DNA from 4 places in the Clostridium subterminale genome. Region 1 is predicted to be linked to each of the others. Evidence: riboswitches for the same ligand, from Rfam matches in the RefSeq annotation. Region 1 holds a riboswitch; each other region holds the start of a gene.
What was found. A riboswitch is a leader RNA that binds a small molecule or an ion and turns the genes downstream of it on or off. The one in region 1 is predicted to bind cobalamin.

Region 1 (6,416 bases):
AAAAAATACTTCCCTTGTTTACAATAACATTAAAAGCTTTATAAATTGTATTAGAGTAAGTTGGTAATGCATAATCAAAAACATCCTTTATAACTACAGATACATTAGGATATTTAGATTTAATTTCTTCACATAAAGATTTAGATACTGAATAATGACCCATACCAAATTTTCCGGTAAGAATTAATATTTTCATATTTTTAACCTCCCATTAATCATACATAATTTTTACTATAGTTTTATATTACCCGGTAAATCTTAAGAAATACCTTTAATAAATATTAAGATTTATTAAAGATTTAGGGAAAATTATTAAATTTAACATAAATTTATAATAAATTACTATATAAAATAGAGAAAGAAAGATATTAGTTATAAAAATAAAAAGGATTGTCTCAAAAGAATTAACTTTGAGACAACCCTTTTTAAAATACTATTTAGGGTTATCTAATTTTTTATTGTACATAAACATGTAAAGTGAAGCCGAAAATATAACTATGTATCCTAAAACACTTATGATATCAGGGGATTGGTTAAATATTACCATACTTATGATAGCTGAAAATATTATATTAGAGTAATCGAAAATTGATATTTCTTTTGCAGGTGCATACTTATAGGCAAGAGTAATTCCAAACTGTCCTATAGTTGCAAAGATACCAGCTAGTATTAAGTAGGTAAATTGAAGCCAAGTCATAGGCGTATAAGAAAATATCATAAATGGTAAAATAGTCACTACGGAAAAACAAGAAAAGTAGAATACTACAGTATAATGTTTTTCACGATTTCCAATGGCACGAACACAGGTATAGGCAGCTCCAGCAAATATGGCAGATGAAAGTCCTATAACATAAGGAATTATATCCACACTAAAAGCTGGTTTAATAATAAGTAGTGATCCAAGAAATCCGACAGTGATAATAGCAATATGCCTTAGTTGCAAATTTTCTTTTAAAAAGATAGCACAGAAAAGTATTACAAAGAAGGGACTTAGCTTATTAAGCATATTAGCATCGGAAAGAATCAAATGGTCAATGGCATAAAAGTTTAATATTACTCCTAATGTACCTAAAGTAGATCTCATAATAAGAAGCTTTTGGCTTTCTTTTTTACCGAAGAATCTTTCTTTGTGATATATAATCATTCCAAGGGCTATGACAAAAGAAACTATGTTTCTAAAAAAAGCTTTCTGCATAGAAGGTAAATCTCCAGATAGCTTTACAAATGCGGACATCATTGCAAAGCCGAAGGCAGATAAAATAATTAATATTATTCCTTTAATTCTATTACTCATAGTACGTCTCCAATCTTAAGTTAATTTTTATAAACTATTTTAAAATACAGTTTATGTATTATAGTAAAGTTATAAATACAATTCAAATGATATTACTTATCAATTATAATTATCCACTATTTCATAAATTTTTCAAGGGAATAGGGATATTTACGAATGTTATGTAAATTTGATTTATATTTTAATTAATAGTTTTATATAATATAAGTGGAATCTATAAAGATTGTTGAATAAGTTATCCTAGTAGTATATAATTTAAAGTAGATGAATAATAGTTTAAGGTACTTTAAGTTTAATAGGGAAAGTGGTTAAAATCCACTGCAGCCCCCGCTACTGTGTACGGATACAAGTCATAATACCACTGGTGATTCACTGGGAAGGGAATGATGAGGATAAGCCGTGAGTCAGGAGACCTGCCTAAAACTTTGTTAGTTGAGACCTTCGGAGGGAAGAGTATATCAAACTATTTTTTAGTTTAATAAATTTAGTTATGTGTATTAACACCCTTATCTTAGAGGATAAGGGTGTTTTTAGTTATAATAAAACTATTTAAAGAATAAATTTTAAAGAATAAATTTAGATGGAGTGATAAGAGTGGAAGAGTTAAAAAAAATATTAAGTAGTATTGAACATGCAGATAAGGAAGTTATGAATAATTCTAAGAATTATATAGATCATTTAAGTAAGCCCATAGGAAGTTTAGGAGCCTTAGAAGATATTGTTGTTAAACTTAGTGGGATTAAAGGTGAGCATATAAAAGAGATAAATAAGAAAAATATAGTTATAATGTGTGCTGATAATGGAATTCAAGAATCAGGGGTTTCATCATGCCCAAGGGAGGTAACGGCTACAGTTACAGAAAACTTTGTGAAGGGTACTACTGGAGTGTGTATATTAAGCAAATACTATAATAGTGATACTACAGTGATAGATATAGGTGTAGATAAGGACTTTACTGATTCTAGAATAATTAACAGAAAGATTAGATATGGTACAAGTAATATGATTAAAGGTCCTGCAATGACTAGGGAAGAAGCTATCAAAGCTATAAAGGTAGGAATTGATGTTGTTAAGGAACTAAAAAATCAAGGATATGATTTAATAGGAACTGGTGAAATGGGGGTAGGTAATACAGCTACTTCTGCAGCTATAATAAGTGTATTCTCAGGAATCGATAGTGATTTAATAGTAGGTAAAGGCTCAGGTCTAACAGATGATGGATTGTCTCATAAAAAGGCTGTGGTAAAAAAATCTATTGAAATAAATAAGCCTAACAAAAATGATGTAATAGATGTGCTTAGTAAGGTAGGTGGATTTGATATAGCTGGACTTTGTGGAGTATTTTTAGGAGGAGCTATATATAAAGTACCAGTGGTAATTGATGGGCTTATATCATCAGCAGCAGCTATTTGTGCAAAGGAATTAAATTCAAAGGCTTCTGATTATATGTTTGCATCTCACCTTTCAGCAGAACCAGGAGCACAATATGCAATGGAAACTTTAGGACTTGAGCCTATGTTTAGCTTGGGAATGAGATTAGGTGAAGGTAGTGGATGTCCAATAGCCTTTGGAATAATAGAGAGTGCTGTTTTTACTATGAATAATATGGATTCCTTTAATGAAGCTGGTATAGATAAAAAAGATTATATAGATATAAGAAATCAATAGAATGTGCACAGGTTGTATATAGATTATTGGGTATACATCTTTTTATAAAGGAGTGTAGTAATTGAAAATATATATAGTTAGACATGGGGAGACAGAAGAAAATATAAAGAAGACTTACTATGGAGAAATAGACTGTGAGCTCACAGCAAAGGGAATTAAACAAGCTGAATTAGTAGGAAGAAAACTGAAGCATATAAACTTTGATAAGGTGTTTTGCAGTGAAAAGAAGAGGGCGAAGGATACACTTAAAAGAATATATGAAGGAGAAGAGTTTATAGTAGATTCTAGATTGAATGAAAGAAACTTTGGAATATTTGAAGGTAAAAGCTATAAACAGCTACAAGATTTATTCAAGCTGGAATATGATGATTGGACAAAAGATTGGAAGCAGTATTCCATAGAGAATGGAGAAAGTTTTGAGGAAGTTTATCACAGGGTAAAGAACTTTATGGAAGAACTAAAAAGAGAATCCGTTGACAATATACTTATTTGTACCCATGGAGGAATTATAAGAACTATATATACTTATATATTGGAAGGTTGTTTAGATAATTATTGGAGATTTAATTCTAAAAATGCAGATTTGTCCATAATTAAACTAGAATACGGGTACTTTTATATTGATAGTATAATTCCAGTAGAATTTTAATATAAATTAATTTGTTTATAAGTATAAAGAAAAGGAGAAAGATAATGAGTAAATTAACTTTAGTTACTGGTGGATGTAGAAGTGGAAAAAGCAAATATGGAGAAAATCTACTCAAACATACTGATGATGTATTATATATAGCAACAGCTATAGTAACAGACGATGAAATGAAACACAGAATAGAAAAGCATAAGGAAAGCAGAAATAAAAAATGGGAAACCTTAGAAAGTTATAAAGATTTACATAAAAAAATAGAGAGATTCAATGAAAAATATATTTTTTTAGATTGTGTTACTATAATGACTACAAATTTAATGTTTGAAATCACTACAAATTACGATGACATAAGCGATGAGGAAATAGATAAAATATGTGATAGCATAAAAAATGAATTTACATTATTCTTAGAAAAATGTAGAGAATTAGATAAAGAAGTTGTGTTAATTACTAATGAAGTTGGATGGGGATTAGTGCCTGAAAATAAATTATCTAGAATTTTCAGAGATATTCAAGGGTTTATAAATCAACATGTAGCGAACATTTGTGATGAAGTATATTTAGTTTGCTGTGGACAAGGATTAAAAATAAAGGGATAGACGAGGAGTATTATTATGATTAAAGGTTTGATAATTTTAGCTATAGTAACTATTATGGTATTAGGAGCCATAGGAAAAGAAAAGATTTTCTTTAATAATTTTCTTTTACTATTTCAATTTATAACTAGAATACCAGTGAATATATCTTTAGCTTGTGAAAAAGAAAACTTTAAAAAAGCTACTTTATATTTTCCGGTAGTAGGAGCTATTCTTGGGGCTATTGAATATTTAGTTTTTTATATTACGTCTCTATGGTTACCGTTACCTGTGGTTGCTATAATTACGGTTATAATTGGAATAATTATTACAGGTGGACTTCATATGGATGGATTAGGAGATACCTGTGATGGATTTTTTTCTTTTAGAAGTAGAGAGAGAATAATTGAGATAATGAAGGATAGTAGAGTAGGTTCTTTTGGAGTATTAGCTATGATTATAGATATATTAGTTAAGGCTTTGGGAATATACTATATAGGAACAAAATCCATAGGCTATATGATAATAGTAGTACCTATGATAAGTAGACTATTTACTGTATTTATAGCTTTAATAGGAAAGACAGCTAAAAAGGAAGGTACTGGGAACTTATATATTGGAAATACTAATGGGGTATATTTTGCAGGAGCATTAGCACTTACTTTACTTATTGGAAGGTTATTCTTTACTGTTAAATATATATTTATACTTTTACTTGGTGGACTTATAGTTACTATAATATTTAATTCGTTTTGTAATAGCAAAATAGGAGGTCATTCTGGAGACACCCTAGGTGCTAATAATGAAATAGTAGAACTTACATTATTTATACTAATTAGTAGTGTGATTTTTTAAGAAAATAATGGTTATCTATATATTTTTAAATCTGGTATTGATATAATTATAATATTGTTTAGAAAATTGTATATAATTAATATTGTAGTTTGCATCTTAAATTTCAAATTTGAGATGCAAACTTAATTTAAATATTATATTACTTAAAGGTTAGCTCCATAGAGAGTTTTATATTTTTAAAAATTAAAATGTTATATTAGAGTTAAATATAATATAAAAATAAATATTAATTATGATTATAATTAATAATAAGCATATAATTATTGTTATTTGGAGGCAGAATTTATGAGTATAAAAATAATAACAGATAGTACTAGTTATATACCAAAGGAGCTCATAGAAAAATATGATATTACTGTAGTTTCTTTAGGTGTTGTTATAAATAATATAGCTAATAAAGAAATAGAAATTGAAAATGATAAGTTTTATGAAACCTTGGAGAAGTTAGATAGTATACCTACATCATCCCAACCAAGTATAGATGATTTGTTTAATAGCTTTGACCAGGTTATAGGTGAAGGACATGAAGCATTAGGAATTTTTATATCTTCAGAAATGAGTGGTACATATGCTACTTGTAATCAACTAATAAAGACAATGATAATGGACAAATATCCTAAGGCTAGGATGGAAGTTATAGATTCAGCATCTAACTGTATGCAAATGGGATATGCAGTTTTAGAAGCAGCAAAACTGGCTGAGGAAGGTAAATCTATGGAGGAAGTTATAGCTGGAGTAGAGGTTATAAAGAGTAGGAGTAGATTTTTATTTGTACCAGATACTTTAGAATATTTAAAAAAGGGTGGTCGTATAGGAGGAGCAGCCGCTTTATTTGGAGCACTTCTTCAAATTAGACCTATACTTACTGTAGAAGGTGGAAAGACTTCAGTTTTTGATAAAGTTAGAACAAAACAGAAGGCAGTACTTAAAATTATAGAAAAATTGCAACAGGATATAAAAAATAGAGGACTTGGACAGGTAATAGTTCATCATATAAACTGTGAAGAAGAAGGAAGGGCTCTAGCTAATAAAATTAAAGAAATACTATGTATAGATGTAGATATACAATGCATTGGGCCTGTGATAGGATGTCATGTAGGACCAAAAACTGTAGGAGTTGTTTATTACACTGAAAAATAAGATTAATATTTAAACATTAATAAAATTTATTTTATAAGGAGATGTTAAAATGGATATTAAATCAAGAATTGAAAGTTTAAGAAGTTTAATGAAAGAAAGAAGTATAGATGCTTTTATTATTCCAAGTTCAGATAACCATGGAAGTGAATATGTAAGTGACTATTTTAGGGTAAGACAATGGATTTCAGGGTTCACTGGATCGGCTGGAACTGTTGTTATAACTGAAAAAGAAGCTCAT
Region 2 (6,416 bases), on a different contig from region 1:
ATGTCACAGTTAATTTACTCTTTAAGGCATCTGAAAATAAATAATAAGTCAAAGATGAGAAGTATATTTTGAGTTAGACAAGGAAACAGGTTCTGCAGATAGTAGCACTATCTAATGGTTCTATTGACGCAGTATAAGACAAAATAGACGAGCATTATGACTTATTTATTTTTTGAAGATACCTAATGTTTATTACAAATTTATTAATATTTATTCTATATCCTATAAATATAAAATATAATATATATAATTAATTATATAAGTATACTATTTAGTTTTTATGATACAAGTAGTATTACTTACATTTTAAGTATAAGGAGAATTTAAGATGTCAAAGAAATTTTTTAAAAAGTTAGCTATAACTTTAGGTATTCTCACATGTATATCTATACCTACAACTGCCTTTGCAGATATTCATGGTGAATACCCAAGTGGTGAAATTCTAAGTTTTGGTTCAGATTTAAGTGATAGTCAAGAAGCTCAATTAAGAGAATACTTTAAAGCTCCAGACAATATTGAAGCTATATATGTAGACAGTAAAATGGCAATAAAACAATTTGGACTTGATGAAAAGGAATTAACCAATTTTACAGGTGGATGGTATTCCAGTGCCTATGTTAAGCTATTACAAAAAGAAAATGGCGTAACAGTAAACTCTTCTAACTTAACTCTAGTAACTAATGATATGCTTGCCAATGCATTAATTACTTCTGGTATATTGAATGCAGAGGTTACAGCCTCAGCTCCTTTTGAGGTAACTGGAGAATCAGCCCTTGCTGGAATTCTAGCTGGTGCTGAGAATATAATGGGTGGTGAATTATCTACACCTAATAAGCAAGCTGCTCAAAAGGAAATAGATGTATCCCTAGATTTAGCTGAAGAAATAGGTGATACAGAAGCTTCTGCAATCATCAATGAAGTTAAGACAGCCGTTATAAAAGACAAGCCGTCTAGTGAAGAAGAAATTAAGAAAATTGTTGAGAAGGTTGAAAATAAATATGATGTAGATATAAGTGCTACTATTCAAAACAATATGGTTTCATTAATGTCTGATATAAACAACCTAGACTTAGACTATTCTAAGCTTAAGGATACCTTAGATAAAAGTGCATCTAAGTTTAAAGATGAGATGGCATCTCTAGGAAAAGAACTTAAGGATTCAGGCTTCTTTGATAAACTATTTAACTGGATTAGCGAATTCTTCAGTTCACTTTTCAACTAAAATGAAGGCTAAATTATAAAAATAAACCGCACCTTTTAAGGTACGGTTTATTTTTTATAGTTTGTTAGTAAACTCTATCATATGGTCATATAATTTATCTATGTTGTCATGGTTATCCACGTAGAATTTATATAGTTCATTATAGGATACATTCTTTATAGACTCGTCACATTTTCTAAAATTTTTCAAATAGTTGTAAAATTCAGATGATATCTGCGGAAAAAATCCAGCATCTACTGATTTGTCTATACTTACACTATATAAATTTTCATTATAAGGCTCGCTTATGGTTACTAAGCATTTACTCATATATTTTCCTAAAAGTTCTATAAACTTAGTAAATTCTGTCTTGAAGTTCTCTTCCGAAAAATCTATTTTCTCATTGTTTGTATCTATAATATTATCTAGGTTTTTTAAAACCTTTGGTACTTCTGATATAACTAGTAATAAACTTTCCTTATCAAATTGTGCTCTTTTCATATACAATCACTCCTTGCTAATAATTTAAATTTAATGCTTTATTACTGCTAAAATAAAAAACCTCTTAGCTACTAAAACTAAAAGGTCTTAAATCTTATTTATCATAGATTAAATCACACCCTTCCATCTCTCGTAGAATTATAGCGTAAAAAATAGGCAAGTATTCTGGCTTGAGTATCATTATTTTCTTCTGCCTTCCCATAAAAACAGTGGCATATTAGAAGAAAACTCCTCTCTTACAGCGGCGGGACCGCGTGGGATTTGCACCCAACTTCTCTTTTAATCAGCTATAAAAGAATATAACTGAACCCATCTTCCATAATATTCAATTGTTAATATCATATTATACCTTTCTTATTTTCATGTCAAACTATTAATTATAACTCTAACTATTGTTTTTCTTCCAAATTAGAAGTTTTAGTAGTTATTTTAATGTTTATTGTTAAATATCTAAATTTAACTAGCTATTTCTAATATTATATAACATATCCCTAATCTTTTTATCACTATATTCTTCTAATTTCAATAACTCATCATATGGATTTCCATCAATACCTAAATATTTTGCAAAAGCTGGTTCTGTTTTTAAGCCACTTTTCTTAAGGATAACAATCTCTTCTCTAGTTCTTTCTCCACCTAATCTAAGTATTCTATCTTCCACTACCATATGCCTATAGCCATTCTGCTTACAACTATTCAATGACTGAGCATATATTTCTATTTCAATATCTTCCACATAAAAATTTACAGTTAATATTGTCTCATTATCTGTACTATTATTACTTATATGAAGCTTGCTGAACATAGAATACTTATTTTCTACTATCTTCTGAAATTCCTTAAAATCATAAACTTCACATACTATATCTAAATCACTGTTTTCTATATCAATATTAATTGGTATAGTTCCTACTAATATTGGATCAAACTTTCTTAAAACATTAAATATATCTAGTTCCTTAAGTACTTTATATGCATTTTGTTGTTTTATATTACCTTGTTTAAGGTAGTTTATATTTGTAAAATCTTTATTCTTCATACTAATCTAGTTTTCATCCTTCTCTAAGAAATTTTCACTAATAAAAGCTGCTACACCATCCTCATCATTACTTCCTGTAATATGTGATGCACAATCTAAAATTTCTTTAATTGCATTTGATACTGCTATACCTTGTCCACAATGTTTTATCATTCCTATGTCATTAATATCATCACCAAATGCAGCTATCTCTTCCAGGCTAATATTTAAATATTTAGCTATCTCATTAATAGCATTAAATTTTGTTGCCTCTCTATGAGCAAATCTACACCAATTTTCTCCAACGAAAATTAGAAAACTACATTGTGGATATTTTGAAGCAATTTTTTCAGCAATACTATTTTCTAAAACTTCCACTGTTATTTTATAGGTCATACAATTTAGTGGTTTGGAATAATCAGTATATTTAGCATGAATATAATCTTCACCGTGTTTATTTATCTCTTCACTATTGGAATAATATGCATTTTCAGTTTCAACAGTTATTTCACCCACCTGTAAATCCATAACGCAATCCTTAATTAATGAATCAGATACCTCTTTTGATAGCATACATTTATAGATAACCTCATCCCTACACTTTGCTAATGCTCCTCCATTAGAAATTACAATATCAGGTCTTATTAGATCAATGTAATTAGTAGCTGCTTGCTCTGAACGAGCTGTAGCTATAGCAATATATATTCCCTGCTCCTTACATCTTTTTATAACATCTAAACTATAGTTAGAAATACTTTTATCTGTCCTTAAAAAGGTACGATCTAAATCAGTTATAATCAATTTAATCTTTTTATCCATATTAATCCCCCAACTAAATTAATTTTCATTATTAAGACTTAAATTATAGGAATTTAAATTCTCTCTTTTCTCCCATCCTATAGATCTCCAAAACTCATTCCCAATTTCATTATTAGTAAATACAACTAGTGTAGCTTTATTTATTCCTTCACGTTTTAAGGCATTAATAACTGAATTAACTAGCTTTTTCCCAATACCTCTCCCTCTATATCTTATATCTACAGCAGTATGATAAATATATCCTCTTCTGCCATCATGTCCACATAATATACTTCCTATTATTTTACCATCCTCTTTAGCTATAAAATTAGTAGTAGGATTTCTCATTAGAAATTTCTCTATACCTTCCTTAGAATCATCCAAATTTCTCAAACCCATTCCAGTGGTAGAAGTCCATAGTTTAAAAACATCCTCATAATTTGAAGTTTTCATTTCTGCTATTTTCATATTAAGGCCTCCATATTTTTTTACTACCTTATTAAATATGTATAATACATCTCAACCATAATTACCTTAATATAGCTTGAATCATATTTCTTTTATCTTGATAATATTCTTTGCTCTCTATAGACATTTTATTATAGCTTCTTTCAAGTTTGCTTTTAACAAACTCCAACCCATCATCAATATTCAGTTTTCTTTGAACAAATGCCAAATAAAATAGTGATGGCAATGTATCGTAATGAGAAATAGCGTCAGCATCAGCAACACATATTTCTTCCTTAGTTGTTTTTTCTTTTAATACGCTTCCACGGTGATTTAATATACATAATTTAACTAACCCAATTTTATCTATTGGATAATTATATGATTTCAAGATTTTCTCTGCCATATTTGCACCATGAATATGATGATTTTCGTATAACTTATAATCTGTGATTGAAGCTATATCATGCAACCATCCTGCAATTTCACATACCTCAACATCTGCTTTATATAGTGTAGCTAATTCAATTGCATTATTCACTACACTTTCAATATGTTCATAACTTCCAACACCAAAAAAATTATTTGGACTTTCACATCTTCTTTTTACATCTTCCTTTATCTTCTCAATCATATTCCTTTCCATTTTTCCTCCATTCACCAGGCTATTTTACTTATTAAAATATAATACTATTCAATTATCAAAAATCTATTTACTTAACCTTATCTACAATTGTAAAATAGCTAAATTATCTTCTTGATAATATGAATTACATATAATTTTACTACCCATTCAAATAATTATAATACATTTCATACATAATTATCTAGTTATTCTAAAATTATGTTAAATTTATTCTCTTTATTTCACATATAAAAATTATGGACTAGTTGTATAATGAAATTGCACCAATAAAAAATCCATAGTGGATTATTCTGTGTATGATTTAATCTATAAACAAAATACATACATGGAGAATAATAACTATGGACTACACAAACACTAACACAGAGTCACATAAACATAGTTCCTTGCTTCAAAGGGAGTTTTTACTCCCGATGAAGGTTACTAACAGAATTCTTAGTATCAGTATTTTCGATACTTAGAATTCGTTGTCCTTTAGGGGAAATGGTTATCCAGGGACGTAGCTGCTCTTTACTCCCACTTTGAAGAAGGTGGGAGTATTAGAGCTGGTAGTCATCGTATAAATTTCTTAGAATAATCATGAATATTACTCAATTTCACTTTATTTCTACTCCATGGACTACAAATCGTATAGATGAGTTACTTGTACATGTAGCTAGTGTTACAATTTTATCTTTTTCTGAAACTTTAACATCTATTTTTTCTTCTGATAGCTCTACTATGTGATCTAAAAACGCCTTATGTTCTTCTTCATTGTCAAACTTTATTTTAAAAGTATTATCTGTTTTTTTAGCATCATGATAAGAAAATATACTGTACTTTTGCCATCCATTCTCAGTATATATCCAAAAATACGGATTTTTCTCTACTACACCCACTTCTCTTATATCTTTTAAACTCCCTAACATAGAACCGTCCATTGCATTATGTCCATATAAAAATGTATTGTCATCAGTAAAGTCTTCACTTGCCATGCAGTCCAAAAAAATACTTCCTATATCATTTTTATCCCCTGAGAATGTATGCTTAATATAGTAAGTATTATCCTCATCTTTCATAATTGGATAATTGATATTAAGACATGGATAATAAATCCACCCCATAGTATCTGGATTTTCTTTCTTTAATTGTTTTAAATCTATATTTAAATTAGGTGCATCTTTATCGAGTAAATTTTCTTCAGAAGCTATGTCCATTGTTTTACGTAACCTTTCATATTCTTCTCCTGCCTTTTTATACTGCATCTTTAAAGCTATTACACTCCATATTCCATAAACTATAATACATATAGCAAAAATCATAATAATATTTAATATTCTATTACTCTTCTTTTTCTTATCTTTATCTTCACAATTCTCTTTATTATCTTTTTCAGATATTTCGTCTTTCTTCATTTAATATCTTCTCCTTCAATCAATCCATATTTAACCTTAATTCTCTCTAGCTTTTCAATCATAGGTTTACTTATAATCCATAAAAAGATAACAGTAGCTGTAGCATGTACCAAATCAACAGGAACTCCTGAAATGTATACAGCTAATAATCCTTTCCAAGTAATTCTTTTAGACATCATTACTAAAGAGGCTGGATTCATTATTCCTCCATATATAATAAATACAGACCAAAAACCATATATACACAAAGAACCTCTAGTTGCTTTTAACCAGCCTTTATTAAATAAAATCCCAGTAATAAATCCAATTATACCCATGGCAAACATTTGCCATGGAGACCATGGACCTTGTCCCATAAACATATTTGATACAATCATTGATACGGCTCCTACTAAAAAACCTGATTCTCCT
Region 3 (6,416 bases), on a different contig from region 1:
AATTTTAATAGCATGGTTAAGGATATTAATAATATAGTATCAAATGTACAAAAATCTATATATCAAATCAATAGTGCTAGTGAAAATCTAAGTGCTATATCAGAAGAAACTACAGCTTCAACAGAAGAGATAAATGCTGCAGTTGCAGAAATAGCTAGAGATACTTCAGATCAAGCAGAAACTATTGTAGGTATAGTAGATAAGGTAGAAAAGCTTAATGAATCTATTGAGGATATTAATAATATTATCAATAAAATGAATGAACTATCTAATTCTTCAACAGCTGCATCGGAGCTAGGTCTAGAAAATGTAAGTAATCTAAATGTTAAGATTAATGAAAACACTGATGAACTTAATAAGGTAAATGATATATTCCAAGGATTAGTTTTCAAATTACAAGAAATAGATAAGGTTATAGATATGATAACTAATATATCAGATCAAACTAACCTACTAGCTCTTAATGCAAGTATAGAAGCAGCTAGAGCTGGAGAAGCTGGAAGAGGATTTGCAGTGGTGGCAGAAGAAGTAAGAAAATTAGCAGAGCAATCTAGTGATGCTACAAATAAAATCAAAGAATCTTTATCTAATATAAATAAAGAAACTAACAATGTGAAAAGTGCAATACTTTATGCTAATGATATAAATAAAGAAACTGCAAGTGCTGTATTAAGTACAGAGCAATCTTTTAATTCTATTAATGATGAGTTACAAGAAATAGTTGAATTAATAAGAGAGACAAGTCATAGAACAGAAGATATTAATAACTATAGTGGAAATATTTTAGGTGGAGTAGAAGATATTTCAAATAATGCACAACAGAATGCATCTACAGTTGAAGAAGTTAGTGCTTCTATAGATGAGCAAAGCGTTGTATTTGGAAGTATAGCACAACACTCTGAAGAGTTAGCACAATCTTGTAATGATTTATCACAATTAATTAACCACTTTAAAGTAAGTAAGTAGAAGTATTTTTAGACTGTGGTCATAGAATAAATTATGGATAAAATAAAGGGATATCTCAAGGTATTGAGATATCCCTTCATTTGTTACATAGGAGTATAACAAATATTTAATAAATTAGTTGTGGGATTTTCTATAATCATTGAATCAACGCCATAAACATCTTTGATTAATTCAGAAGCAAGAACTTCTTTAGGAGTACCATAGGCAACAATAGTACCTTCTTTTAAAACATAAATCTTATCGCAATACATAGCAGCAATATTTAAATCATGTATAGCAGCAATAACTTCTACATTAAGATTTTTTACAATACCCATAAGTTGAAGCTGATATTTTATATCTAAATGATTAGTTGGTTCATCTAAAATTAGACAGTCAGTTTGCTGGGCTAATGCCCTAGCAAGAATAATACGTTGCTGTTCTCCACCAGAAAGAGTTAGAAAGCTTCTATCTATAAAGTCTAGCATTCCTACTTTATTCAAAGAATCATATATTATGTCATAATCTTCTTTAGTATCTCTATCCAGAAATTTTTTATGTGGAGATCTACCCATAAGTAATATATCTTTTACTGAGAAATCAAAATTATAATTATTATGTTGAGATAGAACTGCTAGTTTTTTAGAAGTTTCTTTAATAGATAATTTGCTTAGATCAATATCATCTAGTTTAATTATGCCACTACTGGGTTTTAGGGTTCTATATATACATTTTAATAAAGTGGATTTGCCACTACCGTTTGGGCCAATTACCCCTATAAATTCTTTGTTATTAACATCTATATTAATACCTTTTAGAATATCAGTGTCACTTATTTTAACTCTCATATCTTCAGTTGAAATATGCATTAGTTGCTACCTCCAAATCCATAGGATTTTTTTATCATGAGCCATACAAAAAAAGGTGCTCCTATCATAGAAATCAATATACCAATAGGAATCTCTGCACCCTTTATTATAATTCTAGATAGGACATCTGCCCAAATTAGAAATATTGCACCTAGTATAGCTCCTATAGGAATTATTTTTTTATGATCTGTACCAAATATAATTCTAACTATATGAGGAATGATAAGTCCAATAAATCCAATCATACCTGAAGAGTATACTATTATACCGATCATTAAGGAAGTTATTATTAAATAAATGATTCTAAATTTATGTAAATCAGTACCTAAAGTCACAGATACTTCATCACCTAAAAGCATTAGGTTTAGAGTTCTATATTGGGTCATAAAGAATAATGTTCCTATAAAAATAATAGGAAGTATAAAAGAAATTTCATTCCAATTAGCACCAGCCAGACTACCCATAAGCCAAAAACTGATATCCTTCAATCCCTGAGCATCATTGGTAATATAAACTATAAAGCTTGAAAAGGCACTGCATACAGAGCTAAGAGCCATTCCAGAAAGAAGCAGTTTTACAGAATTAGTTCGTCCACCTATATTAGAAAGCTTTAAAACTAACATTGAAATAGTAAAAGCACCTATAAATCCCATTATTCCAATATAACTGCTACCAAGACTTGTTCCAATACCGAGGATAATTGCTAAGGTAGCACCAAGAGAGGCTCCTGAGGATATTCCAAGGATATAAGGGTCAGCTAAAGGATTTTTAGCAATAGCCTGCATTACAATACCAACTACGGATAATCCCATTCCAACGGCTATGGCTAAAACTATTCTAGGCATTCTAATCAACCATATAACATCTATTTTGGAAGTGCTCATAGAGATCTCACCTATATTAAAGAGTTTATAAAGAATAATACTATATACTTCTTTTATTGATATATTTACAGAACCAATGGCAACAGCTAGTCCTATTGAGGAAATAAGTATTATTAAAAGAACAAGAGAAGTACCTATATAAATAGGCATTTCCTTAAAAATATTAGAATCTTTAAATTTATTTTTATTTTTCATCGTCATAGTATTATTTACCTAAGGTTCCATATAAACCTTCAGAGAAAGTATTTATTCCATCTATAGTTCTGATACCACTAGAATACATTTCTCCTAAAGATATAGGATATACTCTTTTATTTTTAACAGCTGAAAGTGTTTGAAGAGATTCATCTTTCAAAATTTTATCTACTTCTTGTTGAGGAACATTATCATCACCTCTATCCATATATACTACAAATATACAATCAGGATTTAGATTTATTAAATCTTCGTTACCAATGCTATTTCCTTCAGGACTAAGTAAATTGGCACCAAGTTTTGTTATCATATCACCAGCTAAGGTACTAGCTCCATAAGTACTGATTTTATCCTTGGAGAACTCTAAAACTAAAGCATTTTGTTTTTCTTTACCCTTAACTGAATTAGATGTGTTTTCAACAGCCTCAGTAATTTTATTTACTAGTTCTTGCGCTTTATCTTCAACGTTGAAAATTTTTCCTAAGTTTAATATGTCAGTAATTTCATTATCAATAGTTTTCTCTTTAGCTACACCACTATTTAAAGACATATATGTATTAATACCATTTTCATTCCAGTAAGATACATCACCAAGACTTTTATCTTTAAAAAGGGAATACCAGCCAAGAATAAAGTCTGGTTCGGACATAACTACAGTTTCTTTAGATGGAGTAAACTCTTTTAAATAATTAACTTTTTCAAAAGCAGCTTTGTATTCTTCTTTTACAGGATGGTCAAGACCAGCAGCAGCTACTATTTTATCCTCAAGACCTAGAGCAAGAAGAGTTTCTATAGAGTTCTGATATACAGCAAAAACTTTTTCAGGTGCTTTATTAAAAGTTAGTTTTATAGGTTCTTTTTTGAAGTTATAAGTTTCAATTGTTACTGGATAATGAGAATCTGCGCTTTCATTTTGAGATGAATTAGAATTTTCTTTTGAAGTGTTTTTATTAGAGCTTCCATTACTACAACCTACAAGACTAAGGATAAGTAGCAAGCTTAATAAAATTGAAGTGATTTTTTTTAAGTGTTTCATTTGAATTCTCCTTTACTATTCCAATTATAATTAGTTAAATGTTATAATTTGTTATGAATACATAAGGATACTCTAAGTAAAACCATAGACAATACAACGTAGTTACTATGATTGATTAATATCACTCCTTACTCGAAGAGTATCGATATTTTAATATTGGAAAGTATCCTGACTTATAGATCATAATATTAACTAGCCTTCCCAAATCAATGACTCAGTGACTTAATTTAGTTAATACTCCCTAATTACAGTAGCGGTACTGTGTGGAAATTTCATCCATCTTCCTTTAAATTAACCAATATTATTCATATGCTATTATACCTAAACAAATCATACTCTATCATAATTGAGAAATCTTGTCAATGAATAAGGTGGAATAAATCTGTAAGTTGAGATAGTATTTGAATATATTGTTGAAAATAACAAAGAATAAAAGTATATGGTACATCAATGGCTGAGAATAAAGAATGAATATCAAATAATAAATATTGATTAACAAATATTATTAGGTTATAATGGAAATATATAAAATAAGAGATTATAGGAGGAATATAAAATGGCAACAGAAAAAATCGTATGTCTATGTAATGGAGTTACTTATGCTGCAGTAAGAGAGGCAATGGCTCAAGGAGCTAGATCAGTAGAAGATATTCAAGCTGCTACGGGAGCAGGAGATGTTTGTGGTGGATGCATTGAGAGAATTGAAAAAATATTAGGAGATGTATGCACATGTAGAAATGTCTCTACTAAAGAAGTAGTAAAAGCAATACAAAATGGAGATGATACTGTAGAAAAGGTAGGGGTAACTACAGGAGCAGGAACAGCATGTGGAAAATGTAAATGCGTTATTGAAAGTTTAATTAGCTCAAATAAGTAACACATATTACCATAGAAATAATTTAATTCATCAATTCTTATAAGAGATATGTATAAAAACCAAAAATATAGTGTATTGAAATGTAATTTATAGCAATACTATTAAAGAATAATTACATTATATATGATTAACAACATTAATCATATATGTCTATATTAAGGAGGAAGAGTAAATGTCAGAAAATAGAATTGTATGTACTTGTCAAGATGTAGACTATAACACTATTAAGAAGGCTATTGAAGATGGTGCTCAAACAGTAGATGATATAATGGAAGCTACTGGAGCAGGAACTGTTTGTGGAGCATGTATTAGTGAAATAGAAGAAATTCTTCAAGAAGTAAAAAAATAATTAATATGAATTTTTAGGTCTATATTGATATAACTACTTTTCATATCAATATAGACCTAAATTAATTTTTATAATTATTAGTTTTTCATCTGATTTTTAATATCATTCTTTATTTCTTTGGCTATTTCCTTTCCTCCAACCATAGCTTTATTGTAAATATTTTTAGCTAATTGACCTTCATCTCTAACCTCATCTTTCATTTGGTTTTTAAGGTCGCGAACAAATTTTTTTTCTGAAATAAATTCCTTAATATCGTCTTTCTTTTCACCATATTGAATTTTCATTCCATTATACATATCCTTAACTTCACCAGTAACTTTATTCATACCAGCTTTAACGTCTTCACCTATTCTGTTCATAAAAAATCTCCTTTCTTAACAATATTCTAAGTGATAATAGAAATGATTATTAACAGAATTAAAAGAAACATAAAATTTAATTCTATTTTCTATATAGTTTACTCAAAATGCATAATAATATTTAATGAATTTAATGGATATAGAAAATTAAATAGATTTAGTATATAAATTAGACTATGAGAAAAAATATTATATATGTATTATAAAGTAATAATATTTAAAAAAAGTAATATGTGTATTTAAAAAACACAGCTAATGTGGTATACTAAAAATGAATTAGGTATACATACCTTAAGTTGATATACATTTTGTGAAGTAAATTATACATAAAGCTAAGAGCGCTAACTATAAAGAAGCAGATAATAATCAACATAGTTAAATTTTTAACTATGTTGATTAAGAGTGTTGTAATTAGATAACAACAAATAGCTACATTAAAAAATATAACTATTTGCTGATATAAAGAAATCCATATATTCATCAAGGGGGGAAAGAAAATGTTTAAAAAATTTACGAATGGTTGTGTTAAATTAGTTCAAAATTACCTACCAGATCCATTTTTATTTTGTATCATTTTAACTTTCATGATCTTTATTTCAGGTGTTCTATTTACAGGACAATCTCCATTATCTATGATTATTCATTGGACAAATGGATTTTGGAGTTTATTAGCATTTGCAATGCAAATGGCATTAGTTCTTGTTTTTGGACATACTTTAGCTAGTGCACCAGCATTTAAAAAGATTACAAAAAAACTAGCTAGAATACCTAAAACTCCAACTCAAGCAATACTTTTAGTTACTTTTGTATCATCTATAGCATGCATATTGAACTGGGGATTTGGTTTAGTTATAGGAGCAATATTTGCAAAGGAACTTGCTAAGGAAGTTGATGGTGTTGAT
Region 4 (6,416 bases), on a different contig from region 1:
AAGCTTCTCCTATATTATCCTTAAATTCCTTAGATATAGGTATAGGATTTACATTTGAGCTAAAGTCTAAAAGTTTTCTTCCAATTAAAGTACCTTCAGTATATATATCTCCTCCATGTTTCAAAATATATATACCACCTTTCATCTTAATATGTGTAAGTATATATAAGTAATCAACTTTAATTAAAGTATAATCAAAGATGCTAAACTTAAAATTATTAGCAAAATTTCACTACTATACATTAGTATTATAGATTTTTTTATATGATGATGACTTAATGATTCTGTAGCATCACCGATAGTTGGTTTTTCTACTACTTCTCCAAAATAAGTATTAGTACCACCTAATTCAATAGATAGAGCTCCAGCTGTAGCTCCTTCAGGATAAGCACAATTTGGACTTTTATGATTCTTTCTGTCTCTAATCATAATCTTAAAGGATGTAATTATACTTCCATTAACTATCCATGCTGTAAGACACATTAATACTCCTGTTAATCTAGCAGGAATAAAGTTAAATATATCATCAATATTTGCTGGGAAAAAACCTATATTCTTATACTTTTCGTTTAAGTACCCTACCATAGAATCCATAGTATTAATACCTTTATACATCATAGCAAGGGGAGCTCCTCCGATAATGGCATAAATTATAGGTGCAATTATACCATCAGAAGTATTTTCAGCTATGGTTTCTACATCCCCTCGAATTATTTCATCCTTACTTAAAGAAGTTGTATCTCTACCTACAATATATGAAAGTTTAACTCTAGCTTCTTTTATATCATCTTCACCAAGAGCATCATAGACTTGAATTCCTGCTGAATGAAGACTCTTAGCCGCAAGCGTTGTCCATATTATTAGAGTGTTAGCTACTATAAAAATAATATTATTTATTATAGATAGTTTAAGTAATAAATAAGGAATCATGTATGTCATTGCACAAACTATAAATACCATAAATAAAGAAGTCCACTTCAATTTACTATTATTAGGGAAGTGTTTTCTTAGCCACTTTTCTAGAGCACCAATAAGCTTTCCAATATATATAATAGGATGTGGTAGCCAACTAGGATCACCTAAAATAAAGTCTAAGATAGCTGCTAAAAATACACAAAGTATATTTAAAGATATATGAAAATTAATCATAATAATATCTCCTATTACCTATTTAAGCCCATTATTTTATATATTTTATCCATGTCTATAGACGATCTTACAAGGTCAGCTAGTTTATCTAATTCCTTTTCTCTTAAGTGCTCATAAGGCATAGAAGCCTTCTCTTCAATCCCCTTATTTCTTCTTAATTCATTAATAATATGTTGTCTAAATTCAACCCCATCAAAAACGCCATGAATATAGGTTCCCATCACATTTCCTTTATCATTTACTACCCCATCTAAATGATTAGTCTCTTCATTATTACTCTTATTTATAGTAATAAGGTTTTTACCTTCATCCATAATTGTAGTTTTTCCCATGTGTATTTCATATCCATATATATTTAAAGGAGTGTTATTGTTTATTAAGTCCTTTGCTATGATACCATTAACTCTAGTAGTAACCTTTTTCTCTTCAAATACTGTTTTTATAGGTAAAAGATCTAATCCATCCATAAACTCTAGTAAAGTTTCAATCCCATAAGGATCTTCTAGTACTTTACCTAGCATTTGATATCCACCACATATACCTATAATTTTTCCATTACCCTCATATTCTCTAATCTTGTTATATAAACCTGATTTTTTTAGATATTCTAAGTCTCCTAGTGTATTTTTAGTTCCAGGAATTATAACTAAATCAGGAGTTTTAAATTCGTTTACAGTTTCCACATATCTTACAGAAACATCTGGTTCTATAGATAATGCATCAAAATCAGTAAAGTTTGATATATGTGGCAATCTTATAATAGCTATATCTATTTTATCTGTGATGTTCTTATTAAGGTCAACAGCTCCATCTTCATCTTCTAAATCTAATTTAAAATATGGAACAACCCCTAAGCAATCTCTATGAGTTAGCTCCTCTAAACTATCAACTCCTGGTTTAAGTAAAGATATATCTCCTCTAAACTTATTTATAATAGTTCCCTTAACTCTGTCCTTCTCAGCATCACTAAGGAGCATAATAGTACCTAATAAAGATGCAAATACGCCTCCCTTATCGATATCACCTACAAGTAAAACAGGCGCATCTATTAGTTCAGCCATACCCATATTAACAATATCATTATCTCTTAAATTTATTTCTGCAGGGCTTCCTGCACCTTCCATAACAATAATATCAAATTGATTTTCCAATTCTTCAAAAGCAGATTTTAAATCATCCTTGAATTTAACTTTTAAATTATGATATTCCTTTGCATTAGAGTAACCATAGACTTCTCCATTAAAAATTATTTGACAATTTTTATCTGTAGTTGGTTTTAGCAGAATAGGATTCATATATACCTGTGGTTCAAGACCAGCAGCGTAAGCTTGTAACACTTGGGCACGCCCCATTTCTTTTCCATCCAGTGTTATATATGAGTTAAGAGACATATTTTGTGACTTATACGGGCATACCGAATATCCGTCTTGTTTAAATATTCTACATAATGCAGTTACTAGTATGCTTTTCCCTACAGAAGAAGCTGTACCTTGAATCATTATTTTAGCCATTTACTATACCTTCTTTCTATCTAAATAAAATAAAAAAGCAAGGAAGAAAAGCTCCCTTGCCCAAATAAATAAAAAATTTCCATCTTAGTAAAATAAGAATATAAGTTTAAATATAAGTAAGATAAAACTTACAAAATTTTTTAATTTTCTTATACATATTAACTTAGCCACTAAAATAGCTCATTTCCCTCCGAAAGCTTACATTTAGGCAGGTCTCCTGGCTTATGAATCATTCTAACCTCACCTTCCCCTATGAAGAGTGGTATTTTGAGGGTCGTCATCATTTACAGTAGCGGGGGCTGCTATGGATTTTAACCATATTCCCTTTTCACTTTTAAAAAGCACCTAAAATACTATTTGATTTTCAATCATAATTATAAGAGGTTTAAACAAATAAGTCAATATAATCTAAATATTACTTATGTATTCATCCTTATATTTTTAAATAATATAAATACCTAGCAGATAAAATGCCAGGTATTTACTTATTGCAAGTAATTTACTTATATAGTGGAATTTTATCACAAAGAGCTTTAACTCTTTCCTTAGCTGGTGATAAATCATTATCTCTATTATCAATTGCCCAATTCATTATATCAGCAATTTCAATCATTTCATCTTTTCCAAAACCTCTAGTAGTAGTAGCTGGAGTACCTATTCTAATACCACTAGTTACAAATGGGCTTTGTGTTTCAAAAGGTATTGTATTTTTATTTACAGTAATTCCAACCTCATCTAATAGATGTTCTGCTGCTTTTCCTGTAATATCTTTATTTCTTAAATCCAATAGAATTAAATGATTATCAGTACCATCAGATACTAAATTAAATCCTCTCTCTTTTAATGCATTTGCAAGGGTTTTAGCATTTTCTAAAACTTTTTGCTGATATTCTTTGAAAGATGGATCTAGAGCCTCTTTAAAGCAAATAGCTTTAGCCGCAATAGTATGCATTAATGGACCACCTTGTATTCCTGGGAATATAGTTTTATCTACTAGTTTTGCATACTTTTCTTTACAAAGTATTGCTCCCCCTCTTGGTCCTCTTAAAGTTTTATGAGTTGTTGTTGTAATAAAATCTGCATATGGTGCTGGACTAGGATGAACCCCTGCTGCAATAAGTCCAGCAATATGAGCCATATCTACCATCATATATGCACCTATTTCATCACAAATTGCTCTTATTTTATCAAATTCTATTATTCTTGGATAAGCACTAGCTCCTGCAACTATCATTTTAGGTTTTTCTTCCAAAGCAACAGTTCTTAATGCCTCATAATCAATAAATCCATCTTCACCTACTCCATAAGATATAAATTTATATAACTTTCCAGAAAAATTAACTGAACTTCCATGAGTTAAGTGTCCACCATCAGATAAATTCATTCCTAATACTTTATCTCCTGGTTCTAATACGCTCATATAAACTGCCATATTAGCTTGAGAGCCTGAATGAGGTTGAACGTTGGCATGATCTGCGCCAAATAGTTTACACATTCTATCTCTAGCAATGTTTTCAGCAATGTCTACACATTCGCAACCACCATAATATCTTTTTCCCGGATAGCCTTCTGCATATTTGTTTGTAAGAGTTGACCCCATGGCTTCTCTTACAGCCTCACTTGTAAAGTTTTCTGAAGCGATAAGTTCAATTTTACTTTCCTGCCTAGCAGTTTCAAGGCAAATTGCTTCATAAATTTCTGAATCAATGTTTTTTACATGTTCTAAGTTCATACATACTCCTCCTGCAGTTAAAATTAGTTATTTTTGGTGGAACCATGTAAAAGCTTCTCTAACCATTTTTTTCTTTTATGTTAGGTGAAGCCTTAGTACTTAGTTTTGCAGTACATATAGTAACAATATAACCACCAGATCCTTTACATATCATTATAACATTACTTTTCATGTTATACCTACTCCATTTTTAATTATTTACAAATTATTTTTGTTAAGTATAAATATAGAATCCTATTTACAAAAAAGATCCCTTGAATAATTACTATATGTCTATCTTTTAAAATATTATTTAACCTAATTCAATAATTCTTTTTATCTATATAATTGAATAAATTATCTATGTTGTTATATAATTTATTTAGTAAATAACTATATGGAGGAATGATATGGAAATTCATATATTTCTAAAAGGGAAAAAAGAAGCTGAAATTTTTAAGGGAGATAGAATTGATGTCCTTGATTTTGAAATGGGTGGAGTTAAATATAAACAAGTGAGATACTTTAGAAATGGATTTAGTAAAAGTGAATTAATTGAATCTAGTATAATTGATAAAATAATTAAAAAGTAGAGGAAGCTTTAAAATGCTCCTCTTCTTTTTTAATATATAACATTATTTAGTTTAATACTATTTCTTTAATTATGGTGCCGTCTAATGTTTTTATATAGAACGTATCTCCCGCTACAACTCCATAGCTATGAGGATTATTTTCCTTTGGATAAGATATAGAACCTGGATTAATTATTGAAATACCCTCTTTTATGCTAAGCCCTAGTATATGTGTATGCCCATGTAACATTATATCTTCTGTAGATATATTCGGCATATTATTCTCATTATATATATGTCCATGAGTTAGAAAAAATCTTTTGTTGTTATATAAAACTACAGAATAATCCCCCATACATGGAAAATCTAATAACATTTGATCAACTTCCGAATCACAGTTTCCACGCACTGCAATTATTTTATGACTATATTCATTTAATATCTCTGCTACATCTTTAGGATTATACTCTTCAGGTAATGGATTTCTTGGCCCATGATAAAGTATATCTCCAAGAATTAATAAATAATCCCCCTCTTCTCTATTAAATATTTCTATAGCTTTTTTTGTATATTTTAAAGAGCCGTGAATATCAGAAACAATTACTAACCTCATTCTATTTCCTCCTATAATATATTTTATACTTATTATTTACCTTACTTCTATAACATTGTCAAATGCATAACAACATGTGATTGACGGTGTTTTACCAAAGTTCTATAATTTATTGTATAAGGTATATACAGATTAAGGAGGGATTTTATTTTGATTGTTAAAGTTTGTGTGGGAAGTGCTTGTTATGTAAGAGGTTCTCACAATGTTATAAACCGAATTAAGAGTTTAATAGAATTAAACAATTTAACAGATAAAATAGAATTAAAAGCTTCATTTTGTCTTGGTCATTGTACTGATTCAGTATGTGTTACGGTAGATGATAAAATTTATACTGTAAATGAAGATGAAGTAGATAAATTCTTTGAAGAATATATAATTAAGAGGGTGAATTTATGCAAGTAATGAATTTTTCATCAGCTAACTGTAAAAATTGCTACAAATGTGTACGTACTTGTACAGTTAAAGCTATAGAAGTATTAAATGATCAAGCTAAAATTCAAGAAGATAGATGTATTTCCTGCGGTCACTGTTTAGTAGTATGCCCTCAAAATGCTCGTCATGTACTTTCAGATATTGATGATGTAAAGGCAGCATTAAATAGCAATAAAACAGTTGTAGCTCAATTAGCACCTGCTTTTAGAGGAGTATTCTCTCATCCTCATAAATTGATAACTGCTCTAAGAAAATTAGGTTTTTCTTACATTGAAGAGGTTTCTATAGGTGCAGAACTAGTAACTCAAGAATATGAATCTAGGATTGATTGTAGTTCAAATAGCGAATTCATCACAAGTTGCTGTCCTTCCATAGTAATGTTAATCGAAAAATATTATCCTGAATTAATACCATTAGTTTTACCAGTA

Region 2: it holds a riboswitch for cobalamin, as region 1 does, so the genes downstream of both, ABDZ93_RS08655 (hypothetical protein) here and cobT (nicotinate-nucleotide--dimethylbenzimidazole phosphoribosyltransferase) in region 1, are expected to answer to the same signal.
Region 3: it holds a riboswitch for cobalamin, as region 1 does, so the genes downstream of both, ABDZ93_RS10405 (ABC transporter substrate-binding protein) here and cobT (nicotinate-nucleotide--dimethylbenzimidazole phosphoribosyltransferase) in region 1, are expected to answer to the same signal.
Region 4: it holds a riboswitch for cobalamin, as region 1 does, so the genes downstream of both, ABDZ93_RS02000 (cobyric acid synthase) here and cobT (nicotinate-nucleotide--dimethylbenzimidazole phosphoribosyltransferase) in region 1, are expected to answer to the same signal.

The regions. Positions count from the first base shown of each region.
Region 1 covers NZ_BAAACI010000007.1:232,558-238,973, reverse strand. Annotated here, with positions in the region: gene ABDZ93_RS14795 (MGDG synthase family glycosyltransferase) at 1-196, opposite strand, end outside; gene ABDZ93_RS14790 (DMT family transporter) at 434-1,294, opposite strand; cobalamin riboswitch at 1,557-1,729, shown strand; gene cobT (nicotinate-nucleotide--dimethylbenzimidazole phosphoribosyltransferase) at 1,889-2,962, shown strand; gene cobC (alpha-ribazole phosphatase) at 3,024-3,611, shown strand; gene cobU (bifunctional adenosylcobinamide kinase/adenosylcobinamide-phosphate guanylyltransferase) at 3,656-4,207, shown strand; gene cobS (adenosylcobinamide-GDP ribazoletransferase) at 4,223-5,038, shown strand; gene ABDZ93_RS14765 (DegV family protein) at 5,324-6,178, shown strand; gene ABDZ93_RS14760 (aminopeptidase P family protein) at 6,228-6,416, shown strand, end outside.
Region 2 covers NZ_BAAACI010000005.1:240,110-246,525, reverse strand. Annotated here, with positions in the region: gene ABDZ93_RS08660 (DUF1002 domain-containing protein) at 329-1,222, shown strand; gene ABDZ93_RS08655 (hypothetical protein) at 1,277-1,702, opposite strand; cobalamin riboswitch at 1,841-2,030, opposite strand; gene ABDZ93_RS08650 (DUF4269 domain-containing protein) at 2,163-2,741, opposite strand; gene ABDZ93_RS08645 (HAD family hydrolase) at 2,748-3,539, opposite strand; gene ABDZ93_RS08640 (GNAT family N-acetyltransferase) at 3,558-3,986, opposite strand; gene ABDZ93_RS08635 (HD domain-containing protein) at 4,048-4,611, opposite strand; gene srtB (class B sortase) at 5,208-6,005, opposite strand; gene ABDZ93_RS08625 (ECF transporter S component) at 6,002-6,416, opposite strand, start outside.
Region 3 covers NZ_BAAACI010000006.1:312,313-318,728, forward strand. Annotated here, with positions in the region: gene ABDZ93_RS10390 (methyl-accepting chemotaxis protein) at 1-966, shown strand, start outside; gene ABDZ93_RS10395 (ABC transporter ATP-binding protein) at 1,050-1,814, opposite strand; gene ABDZ93_RS10400 (FecCD family ABC transporter permease) at 1,814-2,893, opposite strand; gene ABDZ93_RS10405 (ABC transporter substrate-binding protein) at 2,904-3,929, opposite strand; cobalamin riboswitch at 4,071-4,244, opposite strand; gene ABDZ93_RS10410 ((2Fe-2S)-binding protein) at 4,486-4,806, shown strand; gene ABDZ93_RS10415 ((2Fe-2S)-binding protein) at 4,979-5,155, shown strand; gene ABDZ93_RS10420 (hypothetical protein) at 5,233-5,514, opposite strand; gene ABDZ93_RS10425 (short-chain fatty acid transporter) at 6,012-6,416, shown strand, end outside.
Region 4 covers NZ_BAAACI010000001.1:370,079-376,494, forward strand. Annotated here, with positions in the region: gene ABDZ93_RS01990 (pyridoxal phosphate-dependent aminotransferase) at 1-145, opposite strand, end outside; gene cbiB (adenosylcobinamide-phosphate synthase CbiB) at 184-1,122, opposite strand; gene ABDZ93_RS02000 (cobyric acid synthase) at 1,164-2,660, opposite strand; cobalamin riboswitch at 2,851-3,024, opposite strand; gene glyA (serine hydroxymethyltransferase) at 3,160-4,392, opposite strand; gene ABDZ93_RS02010 (hypothetical protein) at 4,782-4,964, shown strand; gene yfcE (phosphodiesterase) at 5,011-5,556, opposite strand; gene ABDZ93_RS02020 (NAD(P)H-dependent oxidoreductase subunit E) at 5,707-5,958, shown strand; gene ABDZ93_RS02025 ([Fe-Fe] hydrogenase large subunit C-terminal domain-containing protein) at 5,949-6,416, shown strand, end outside.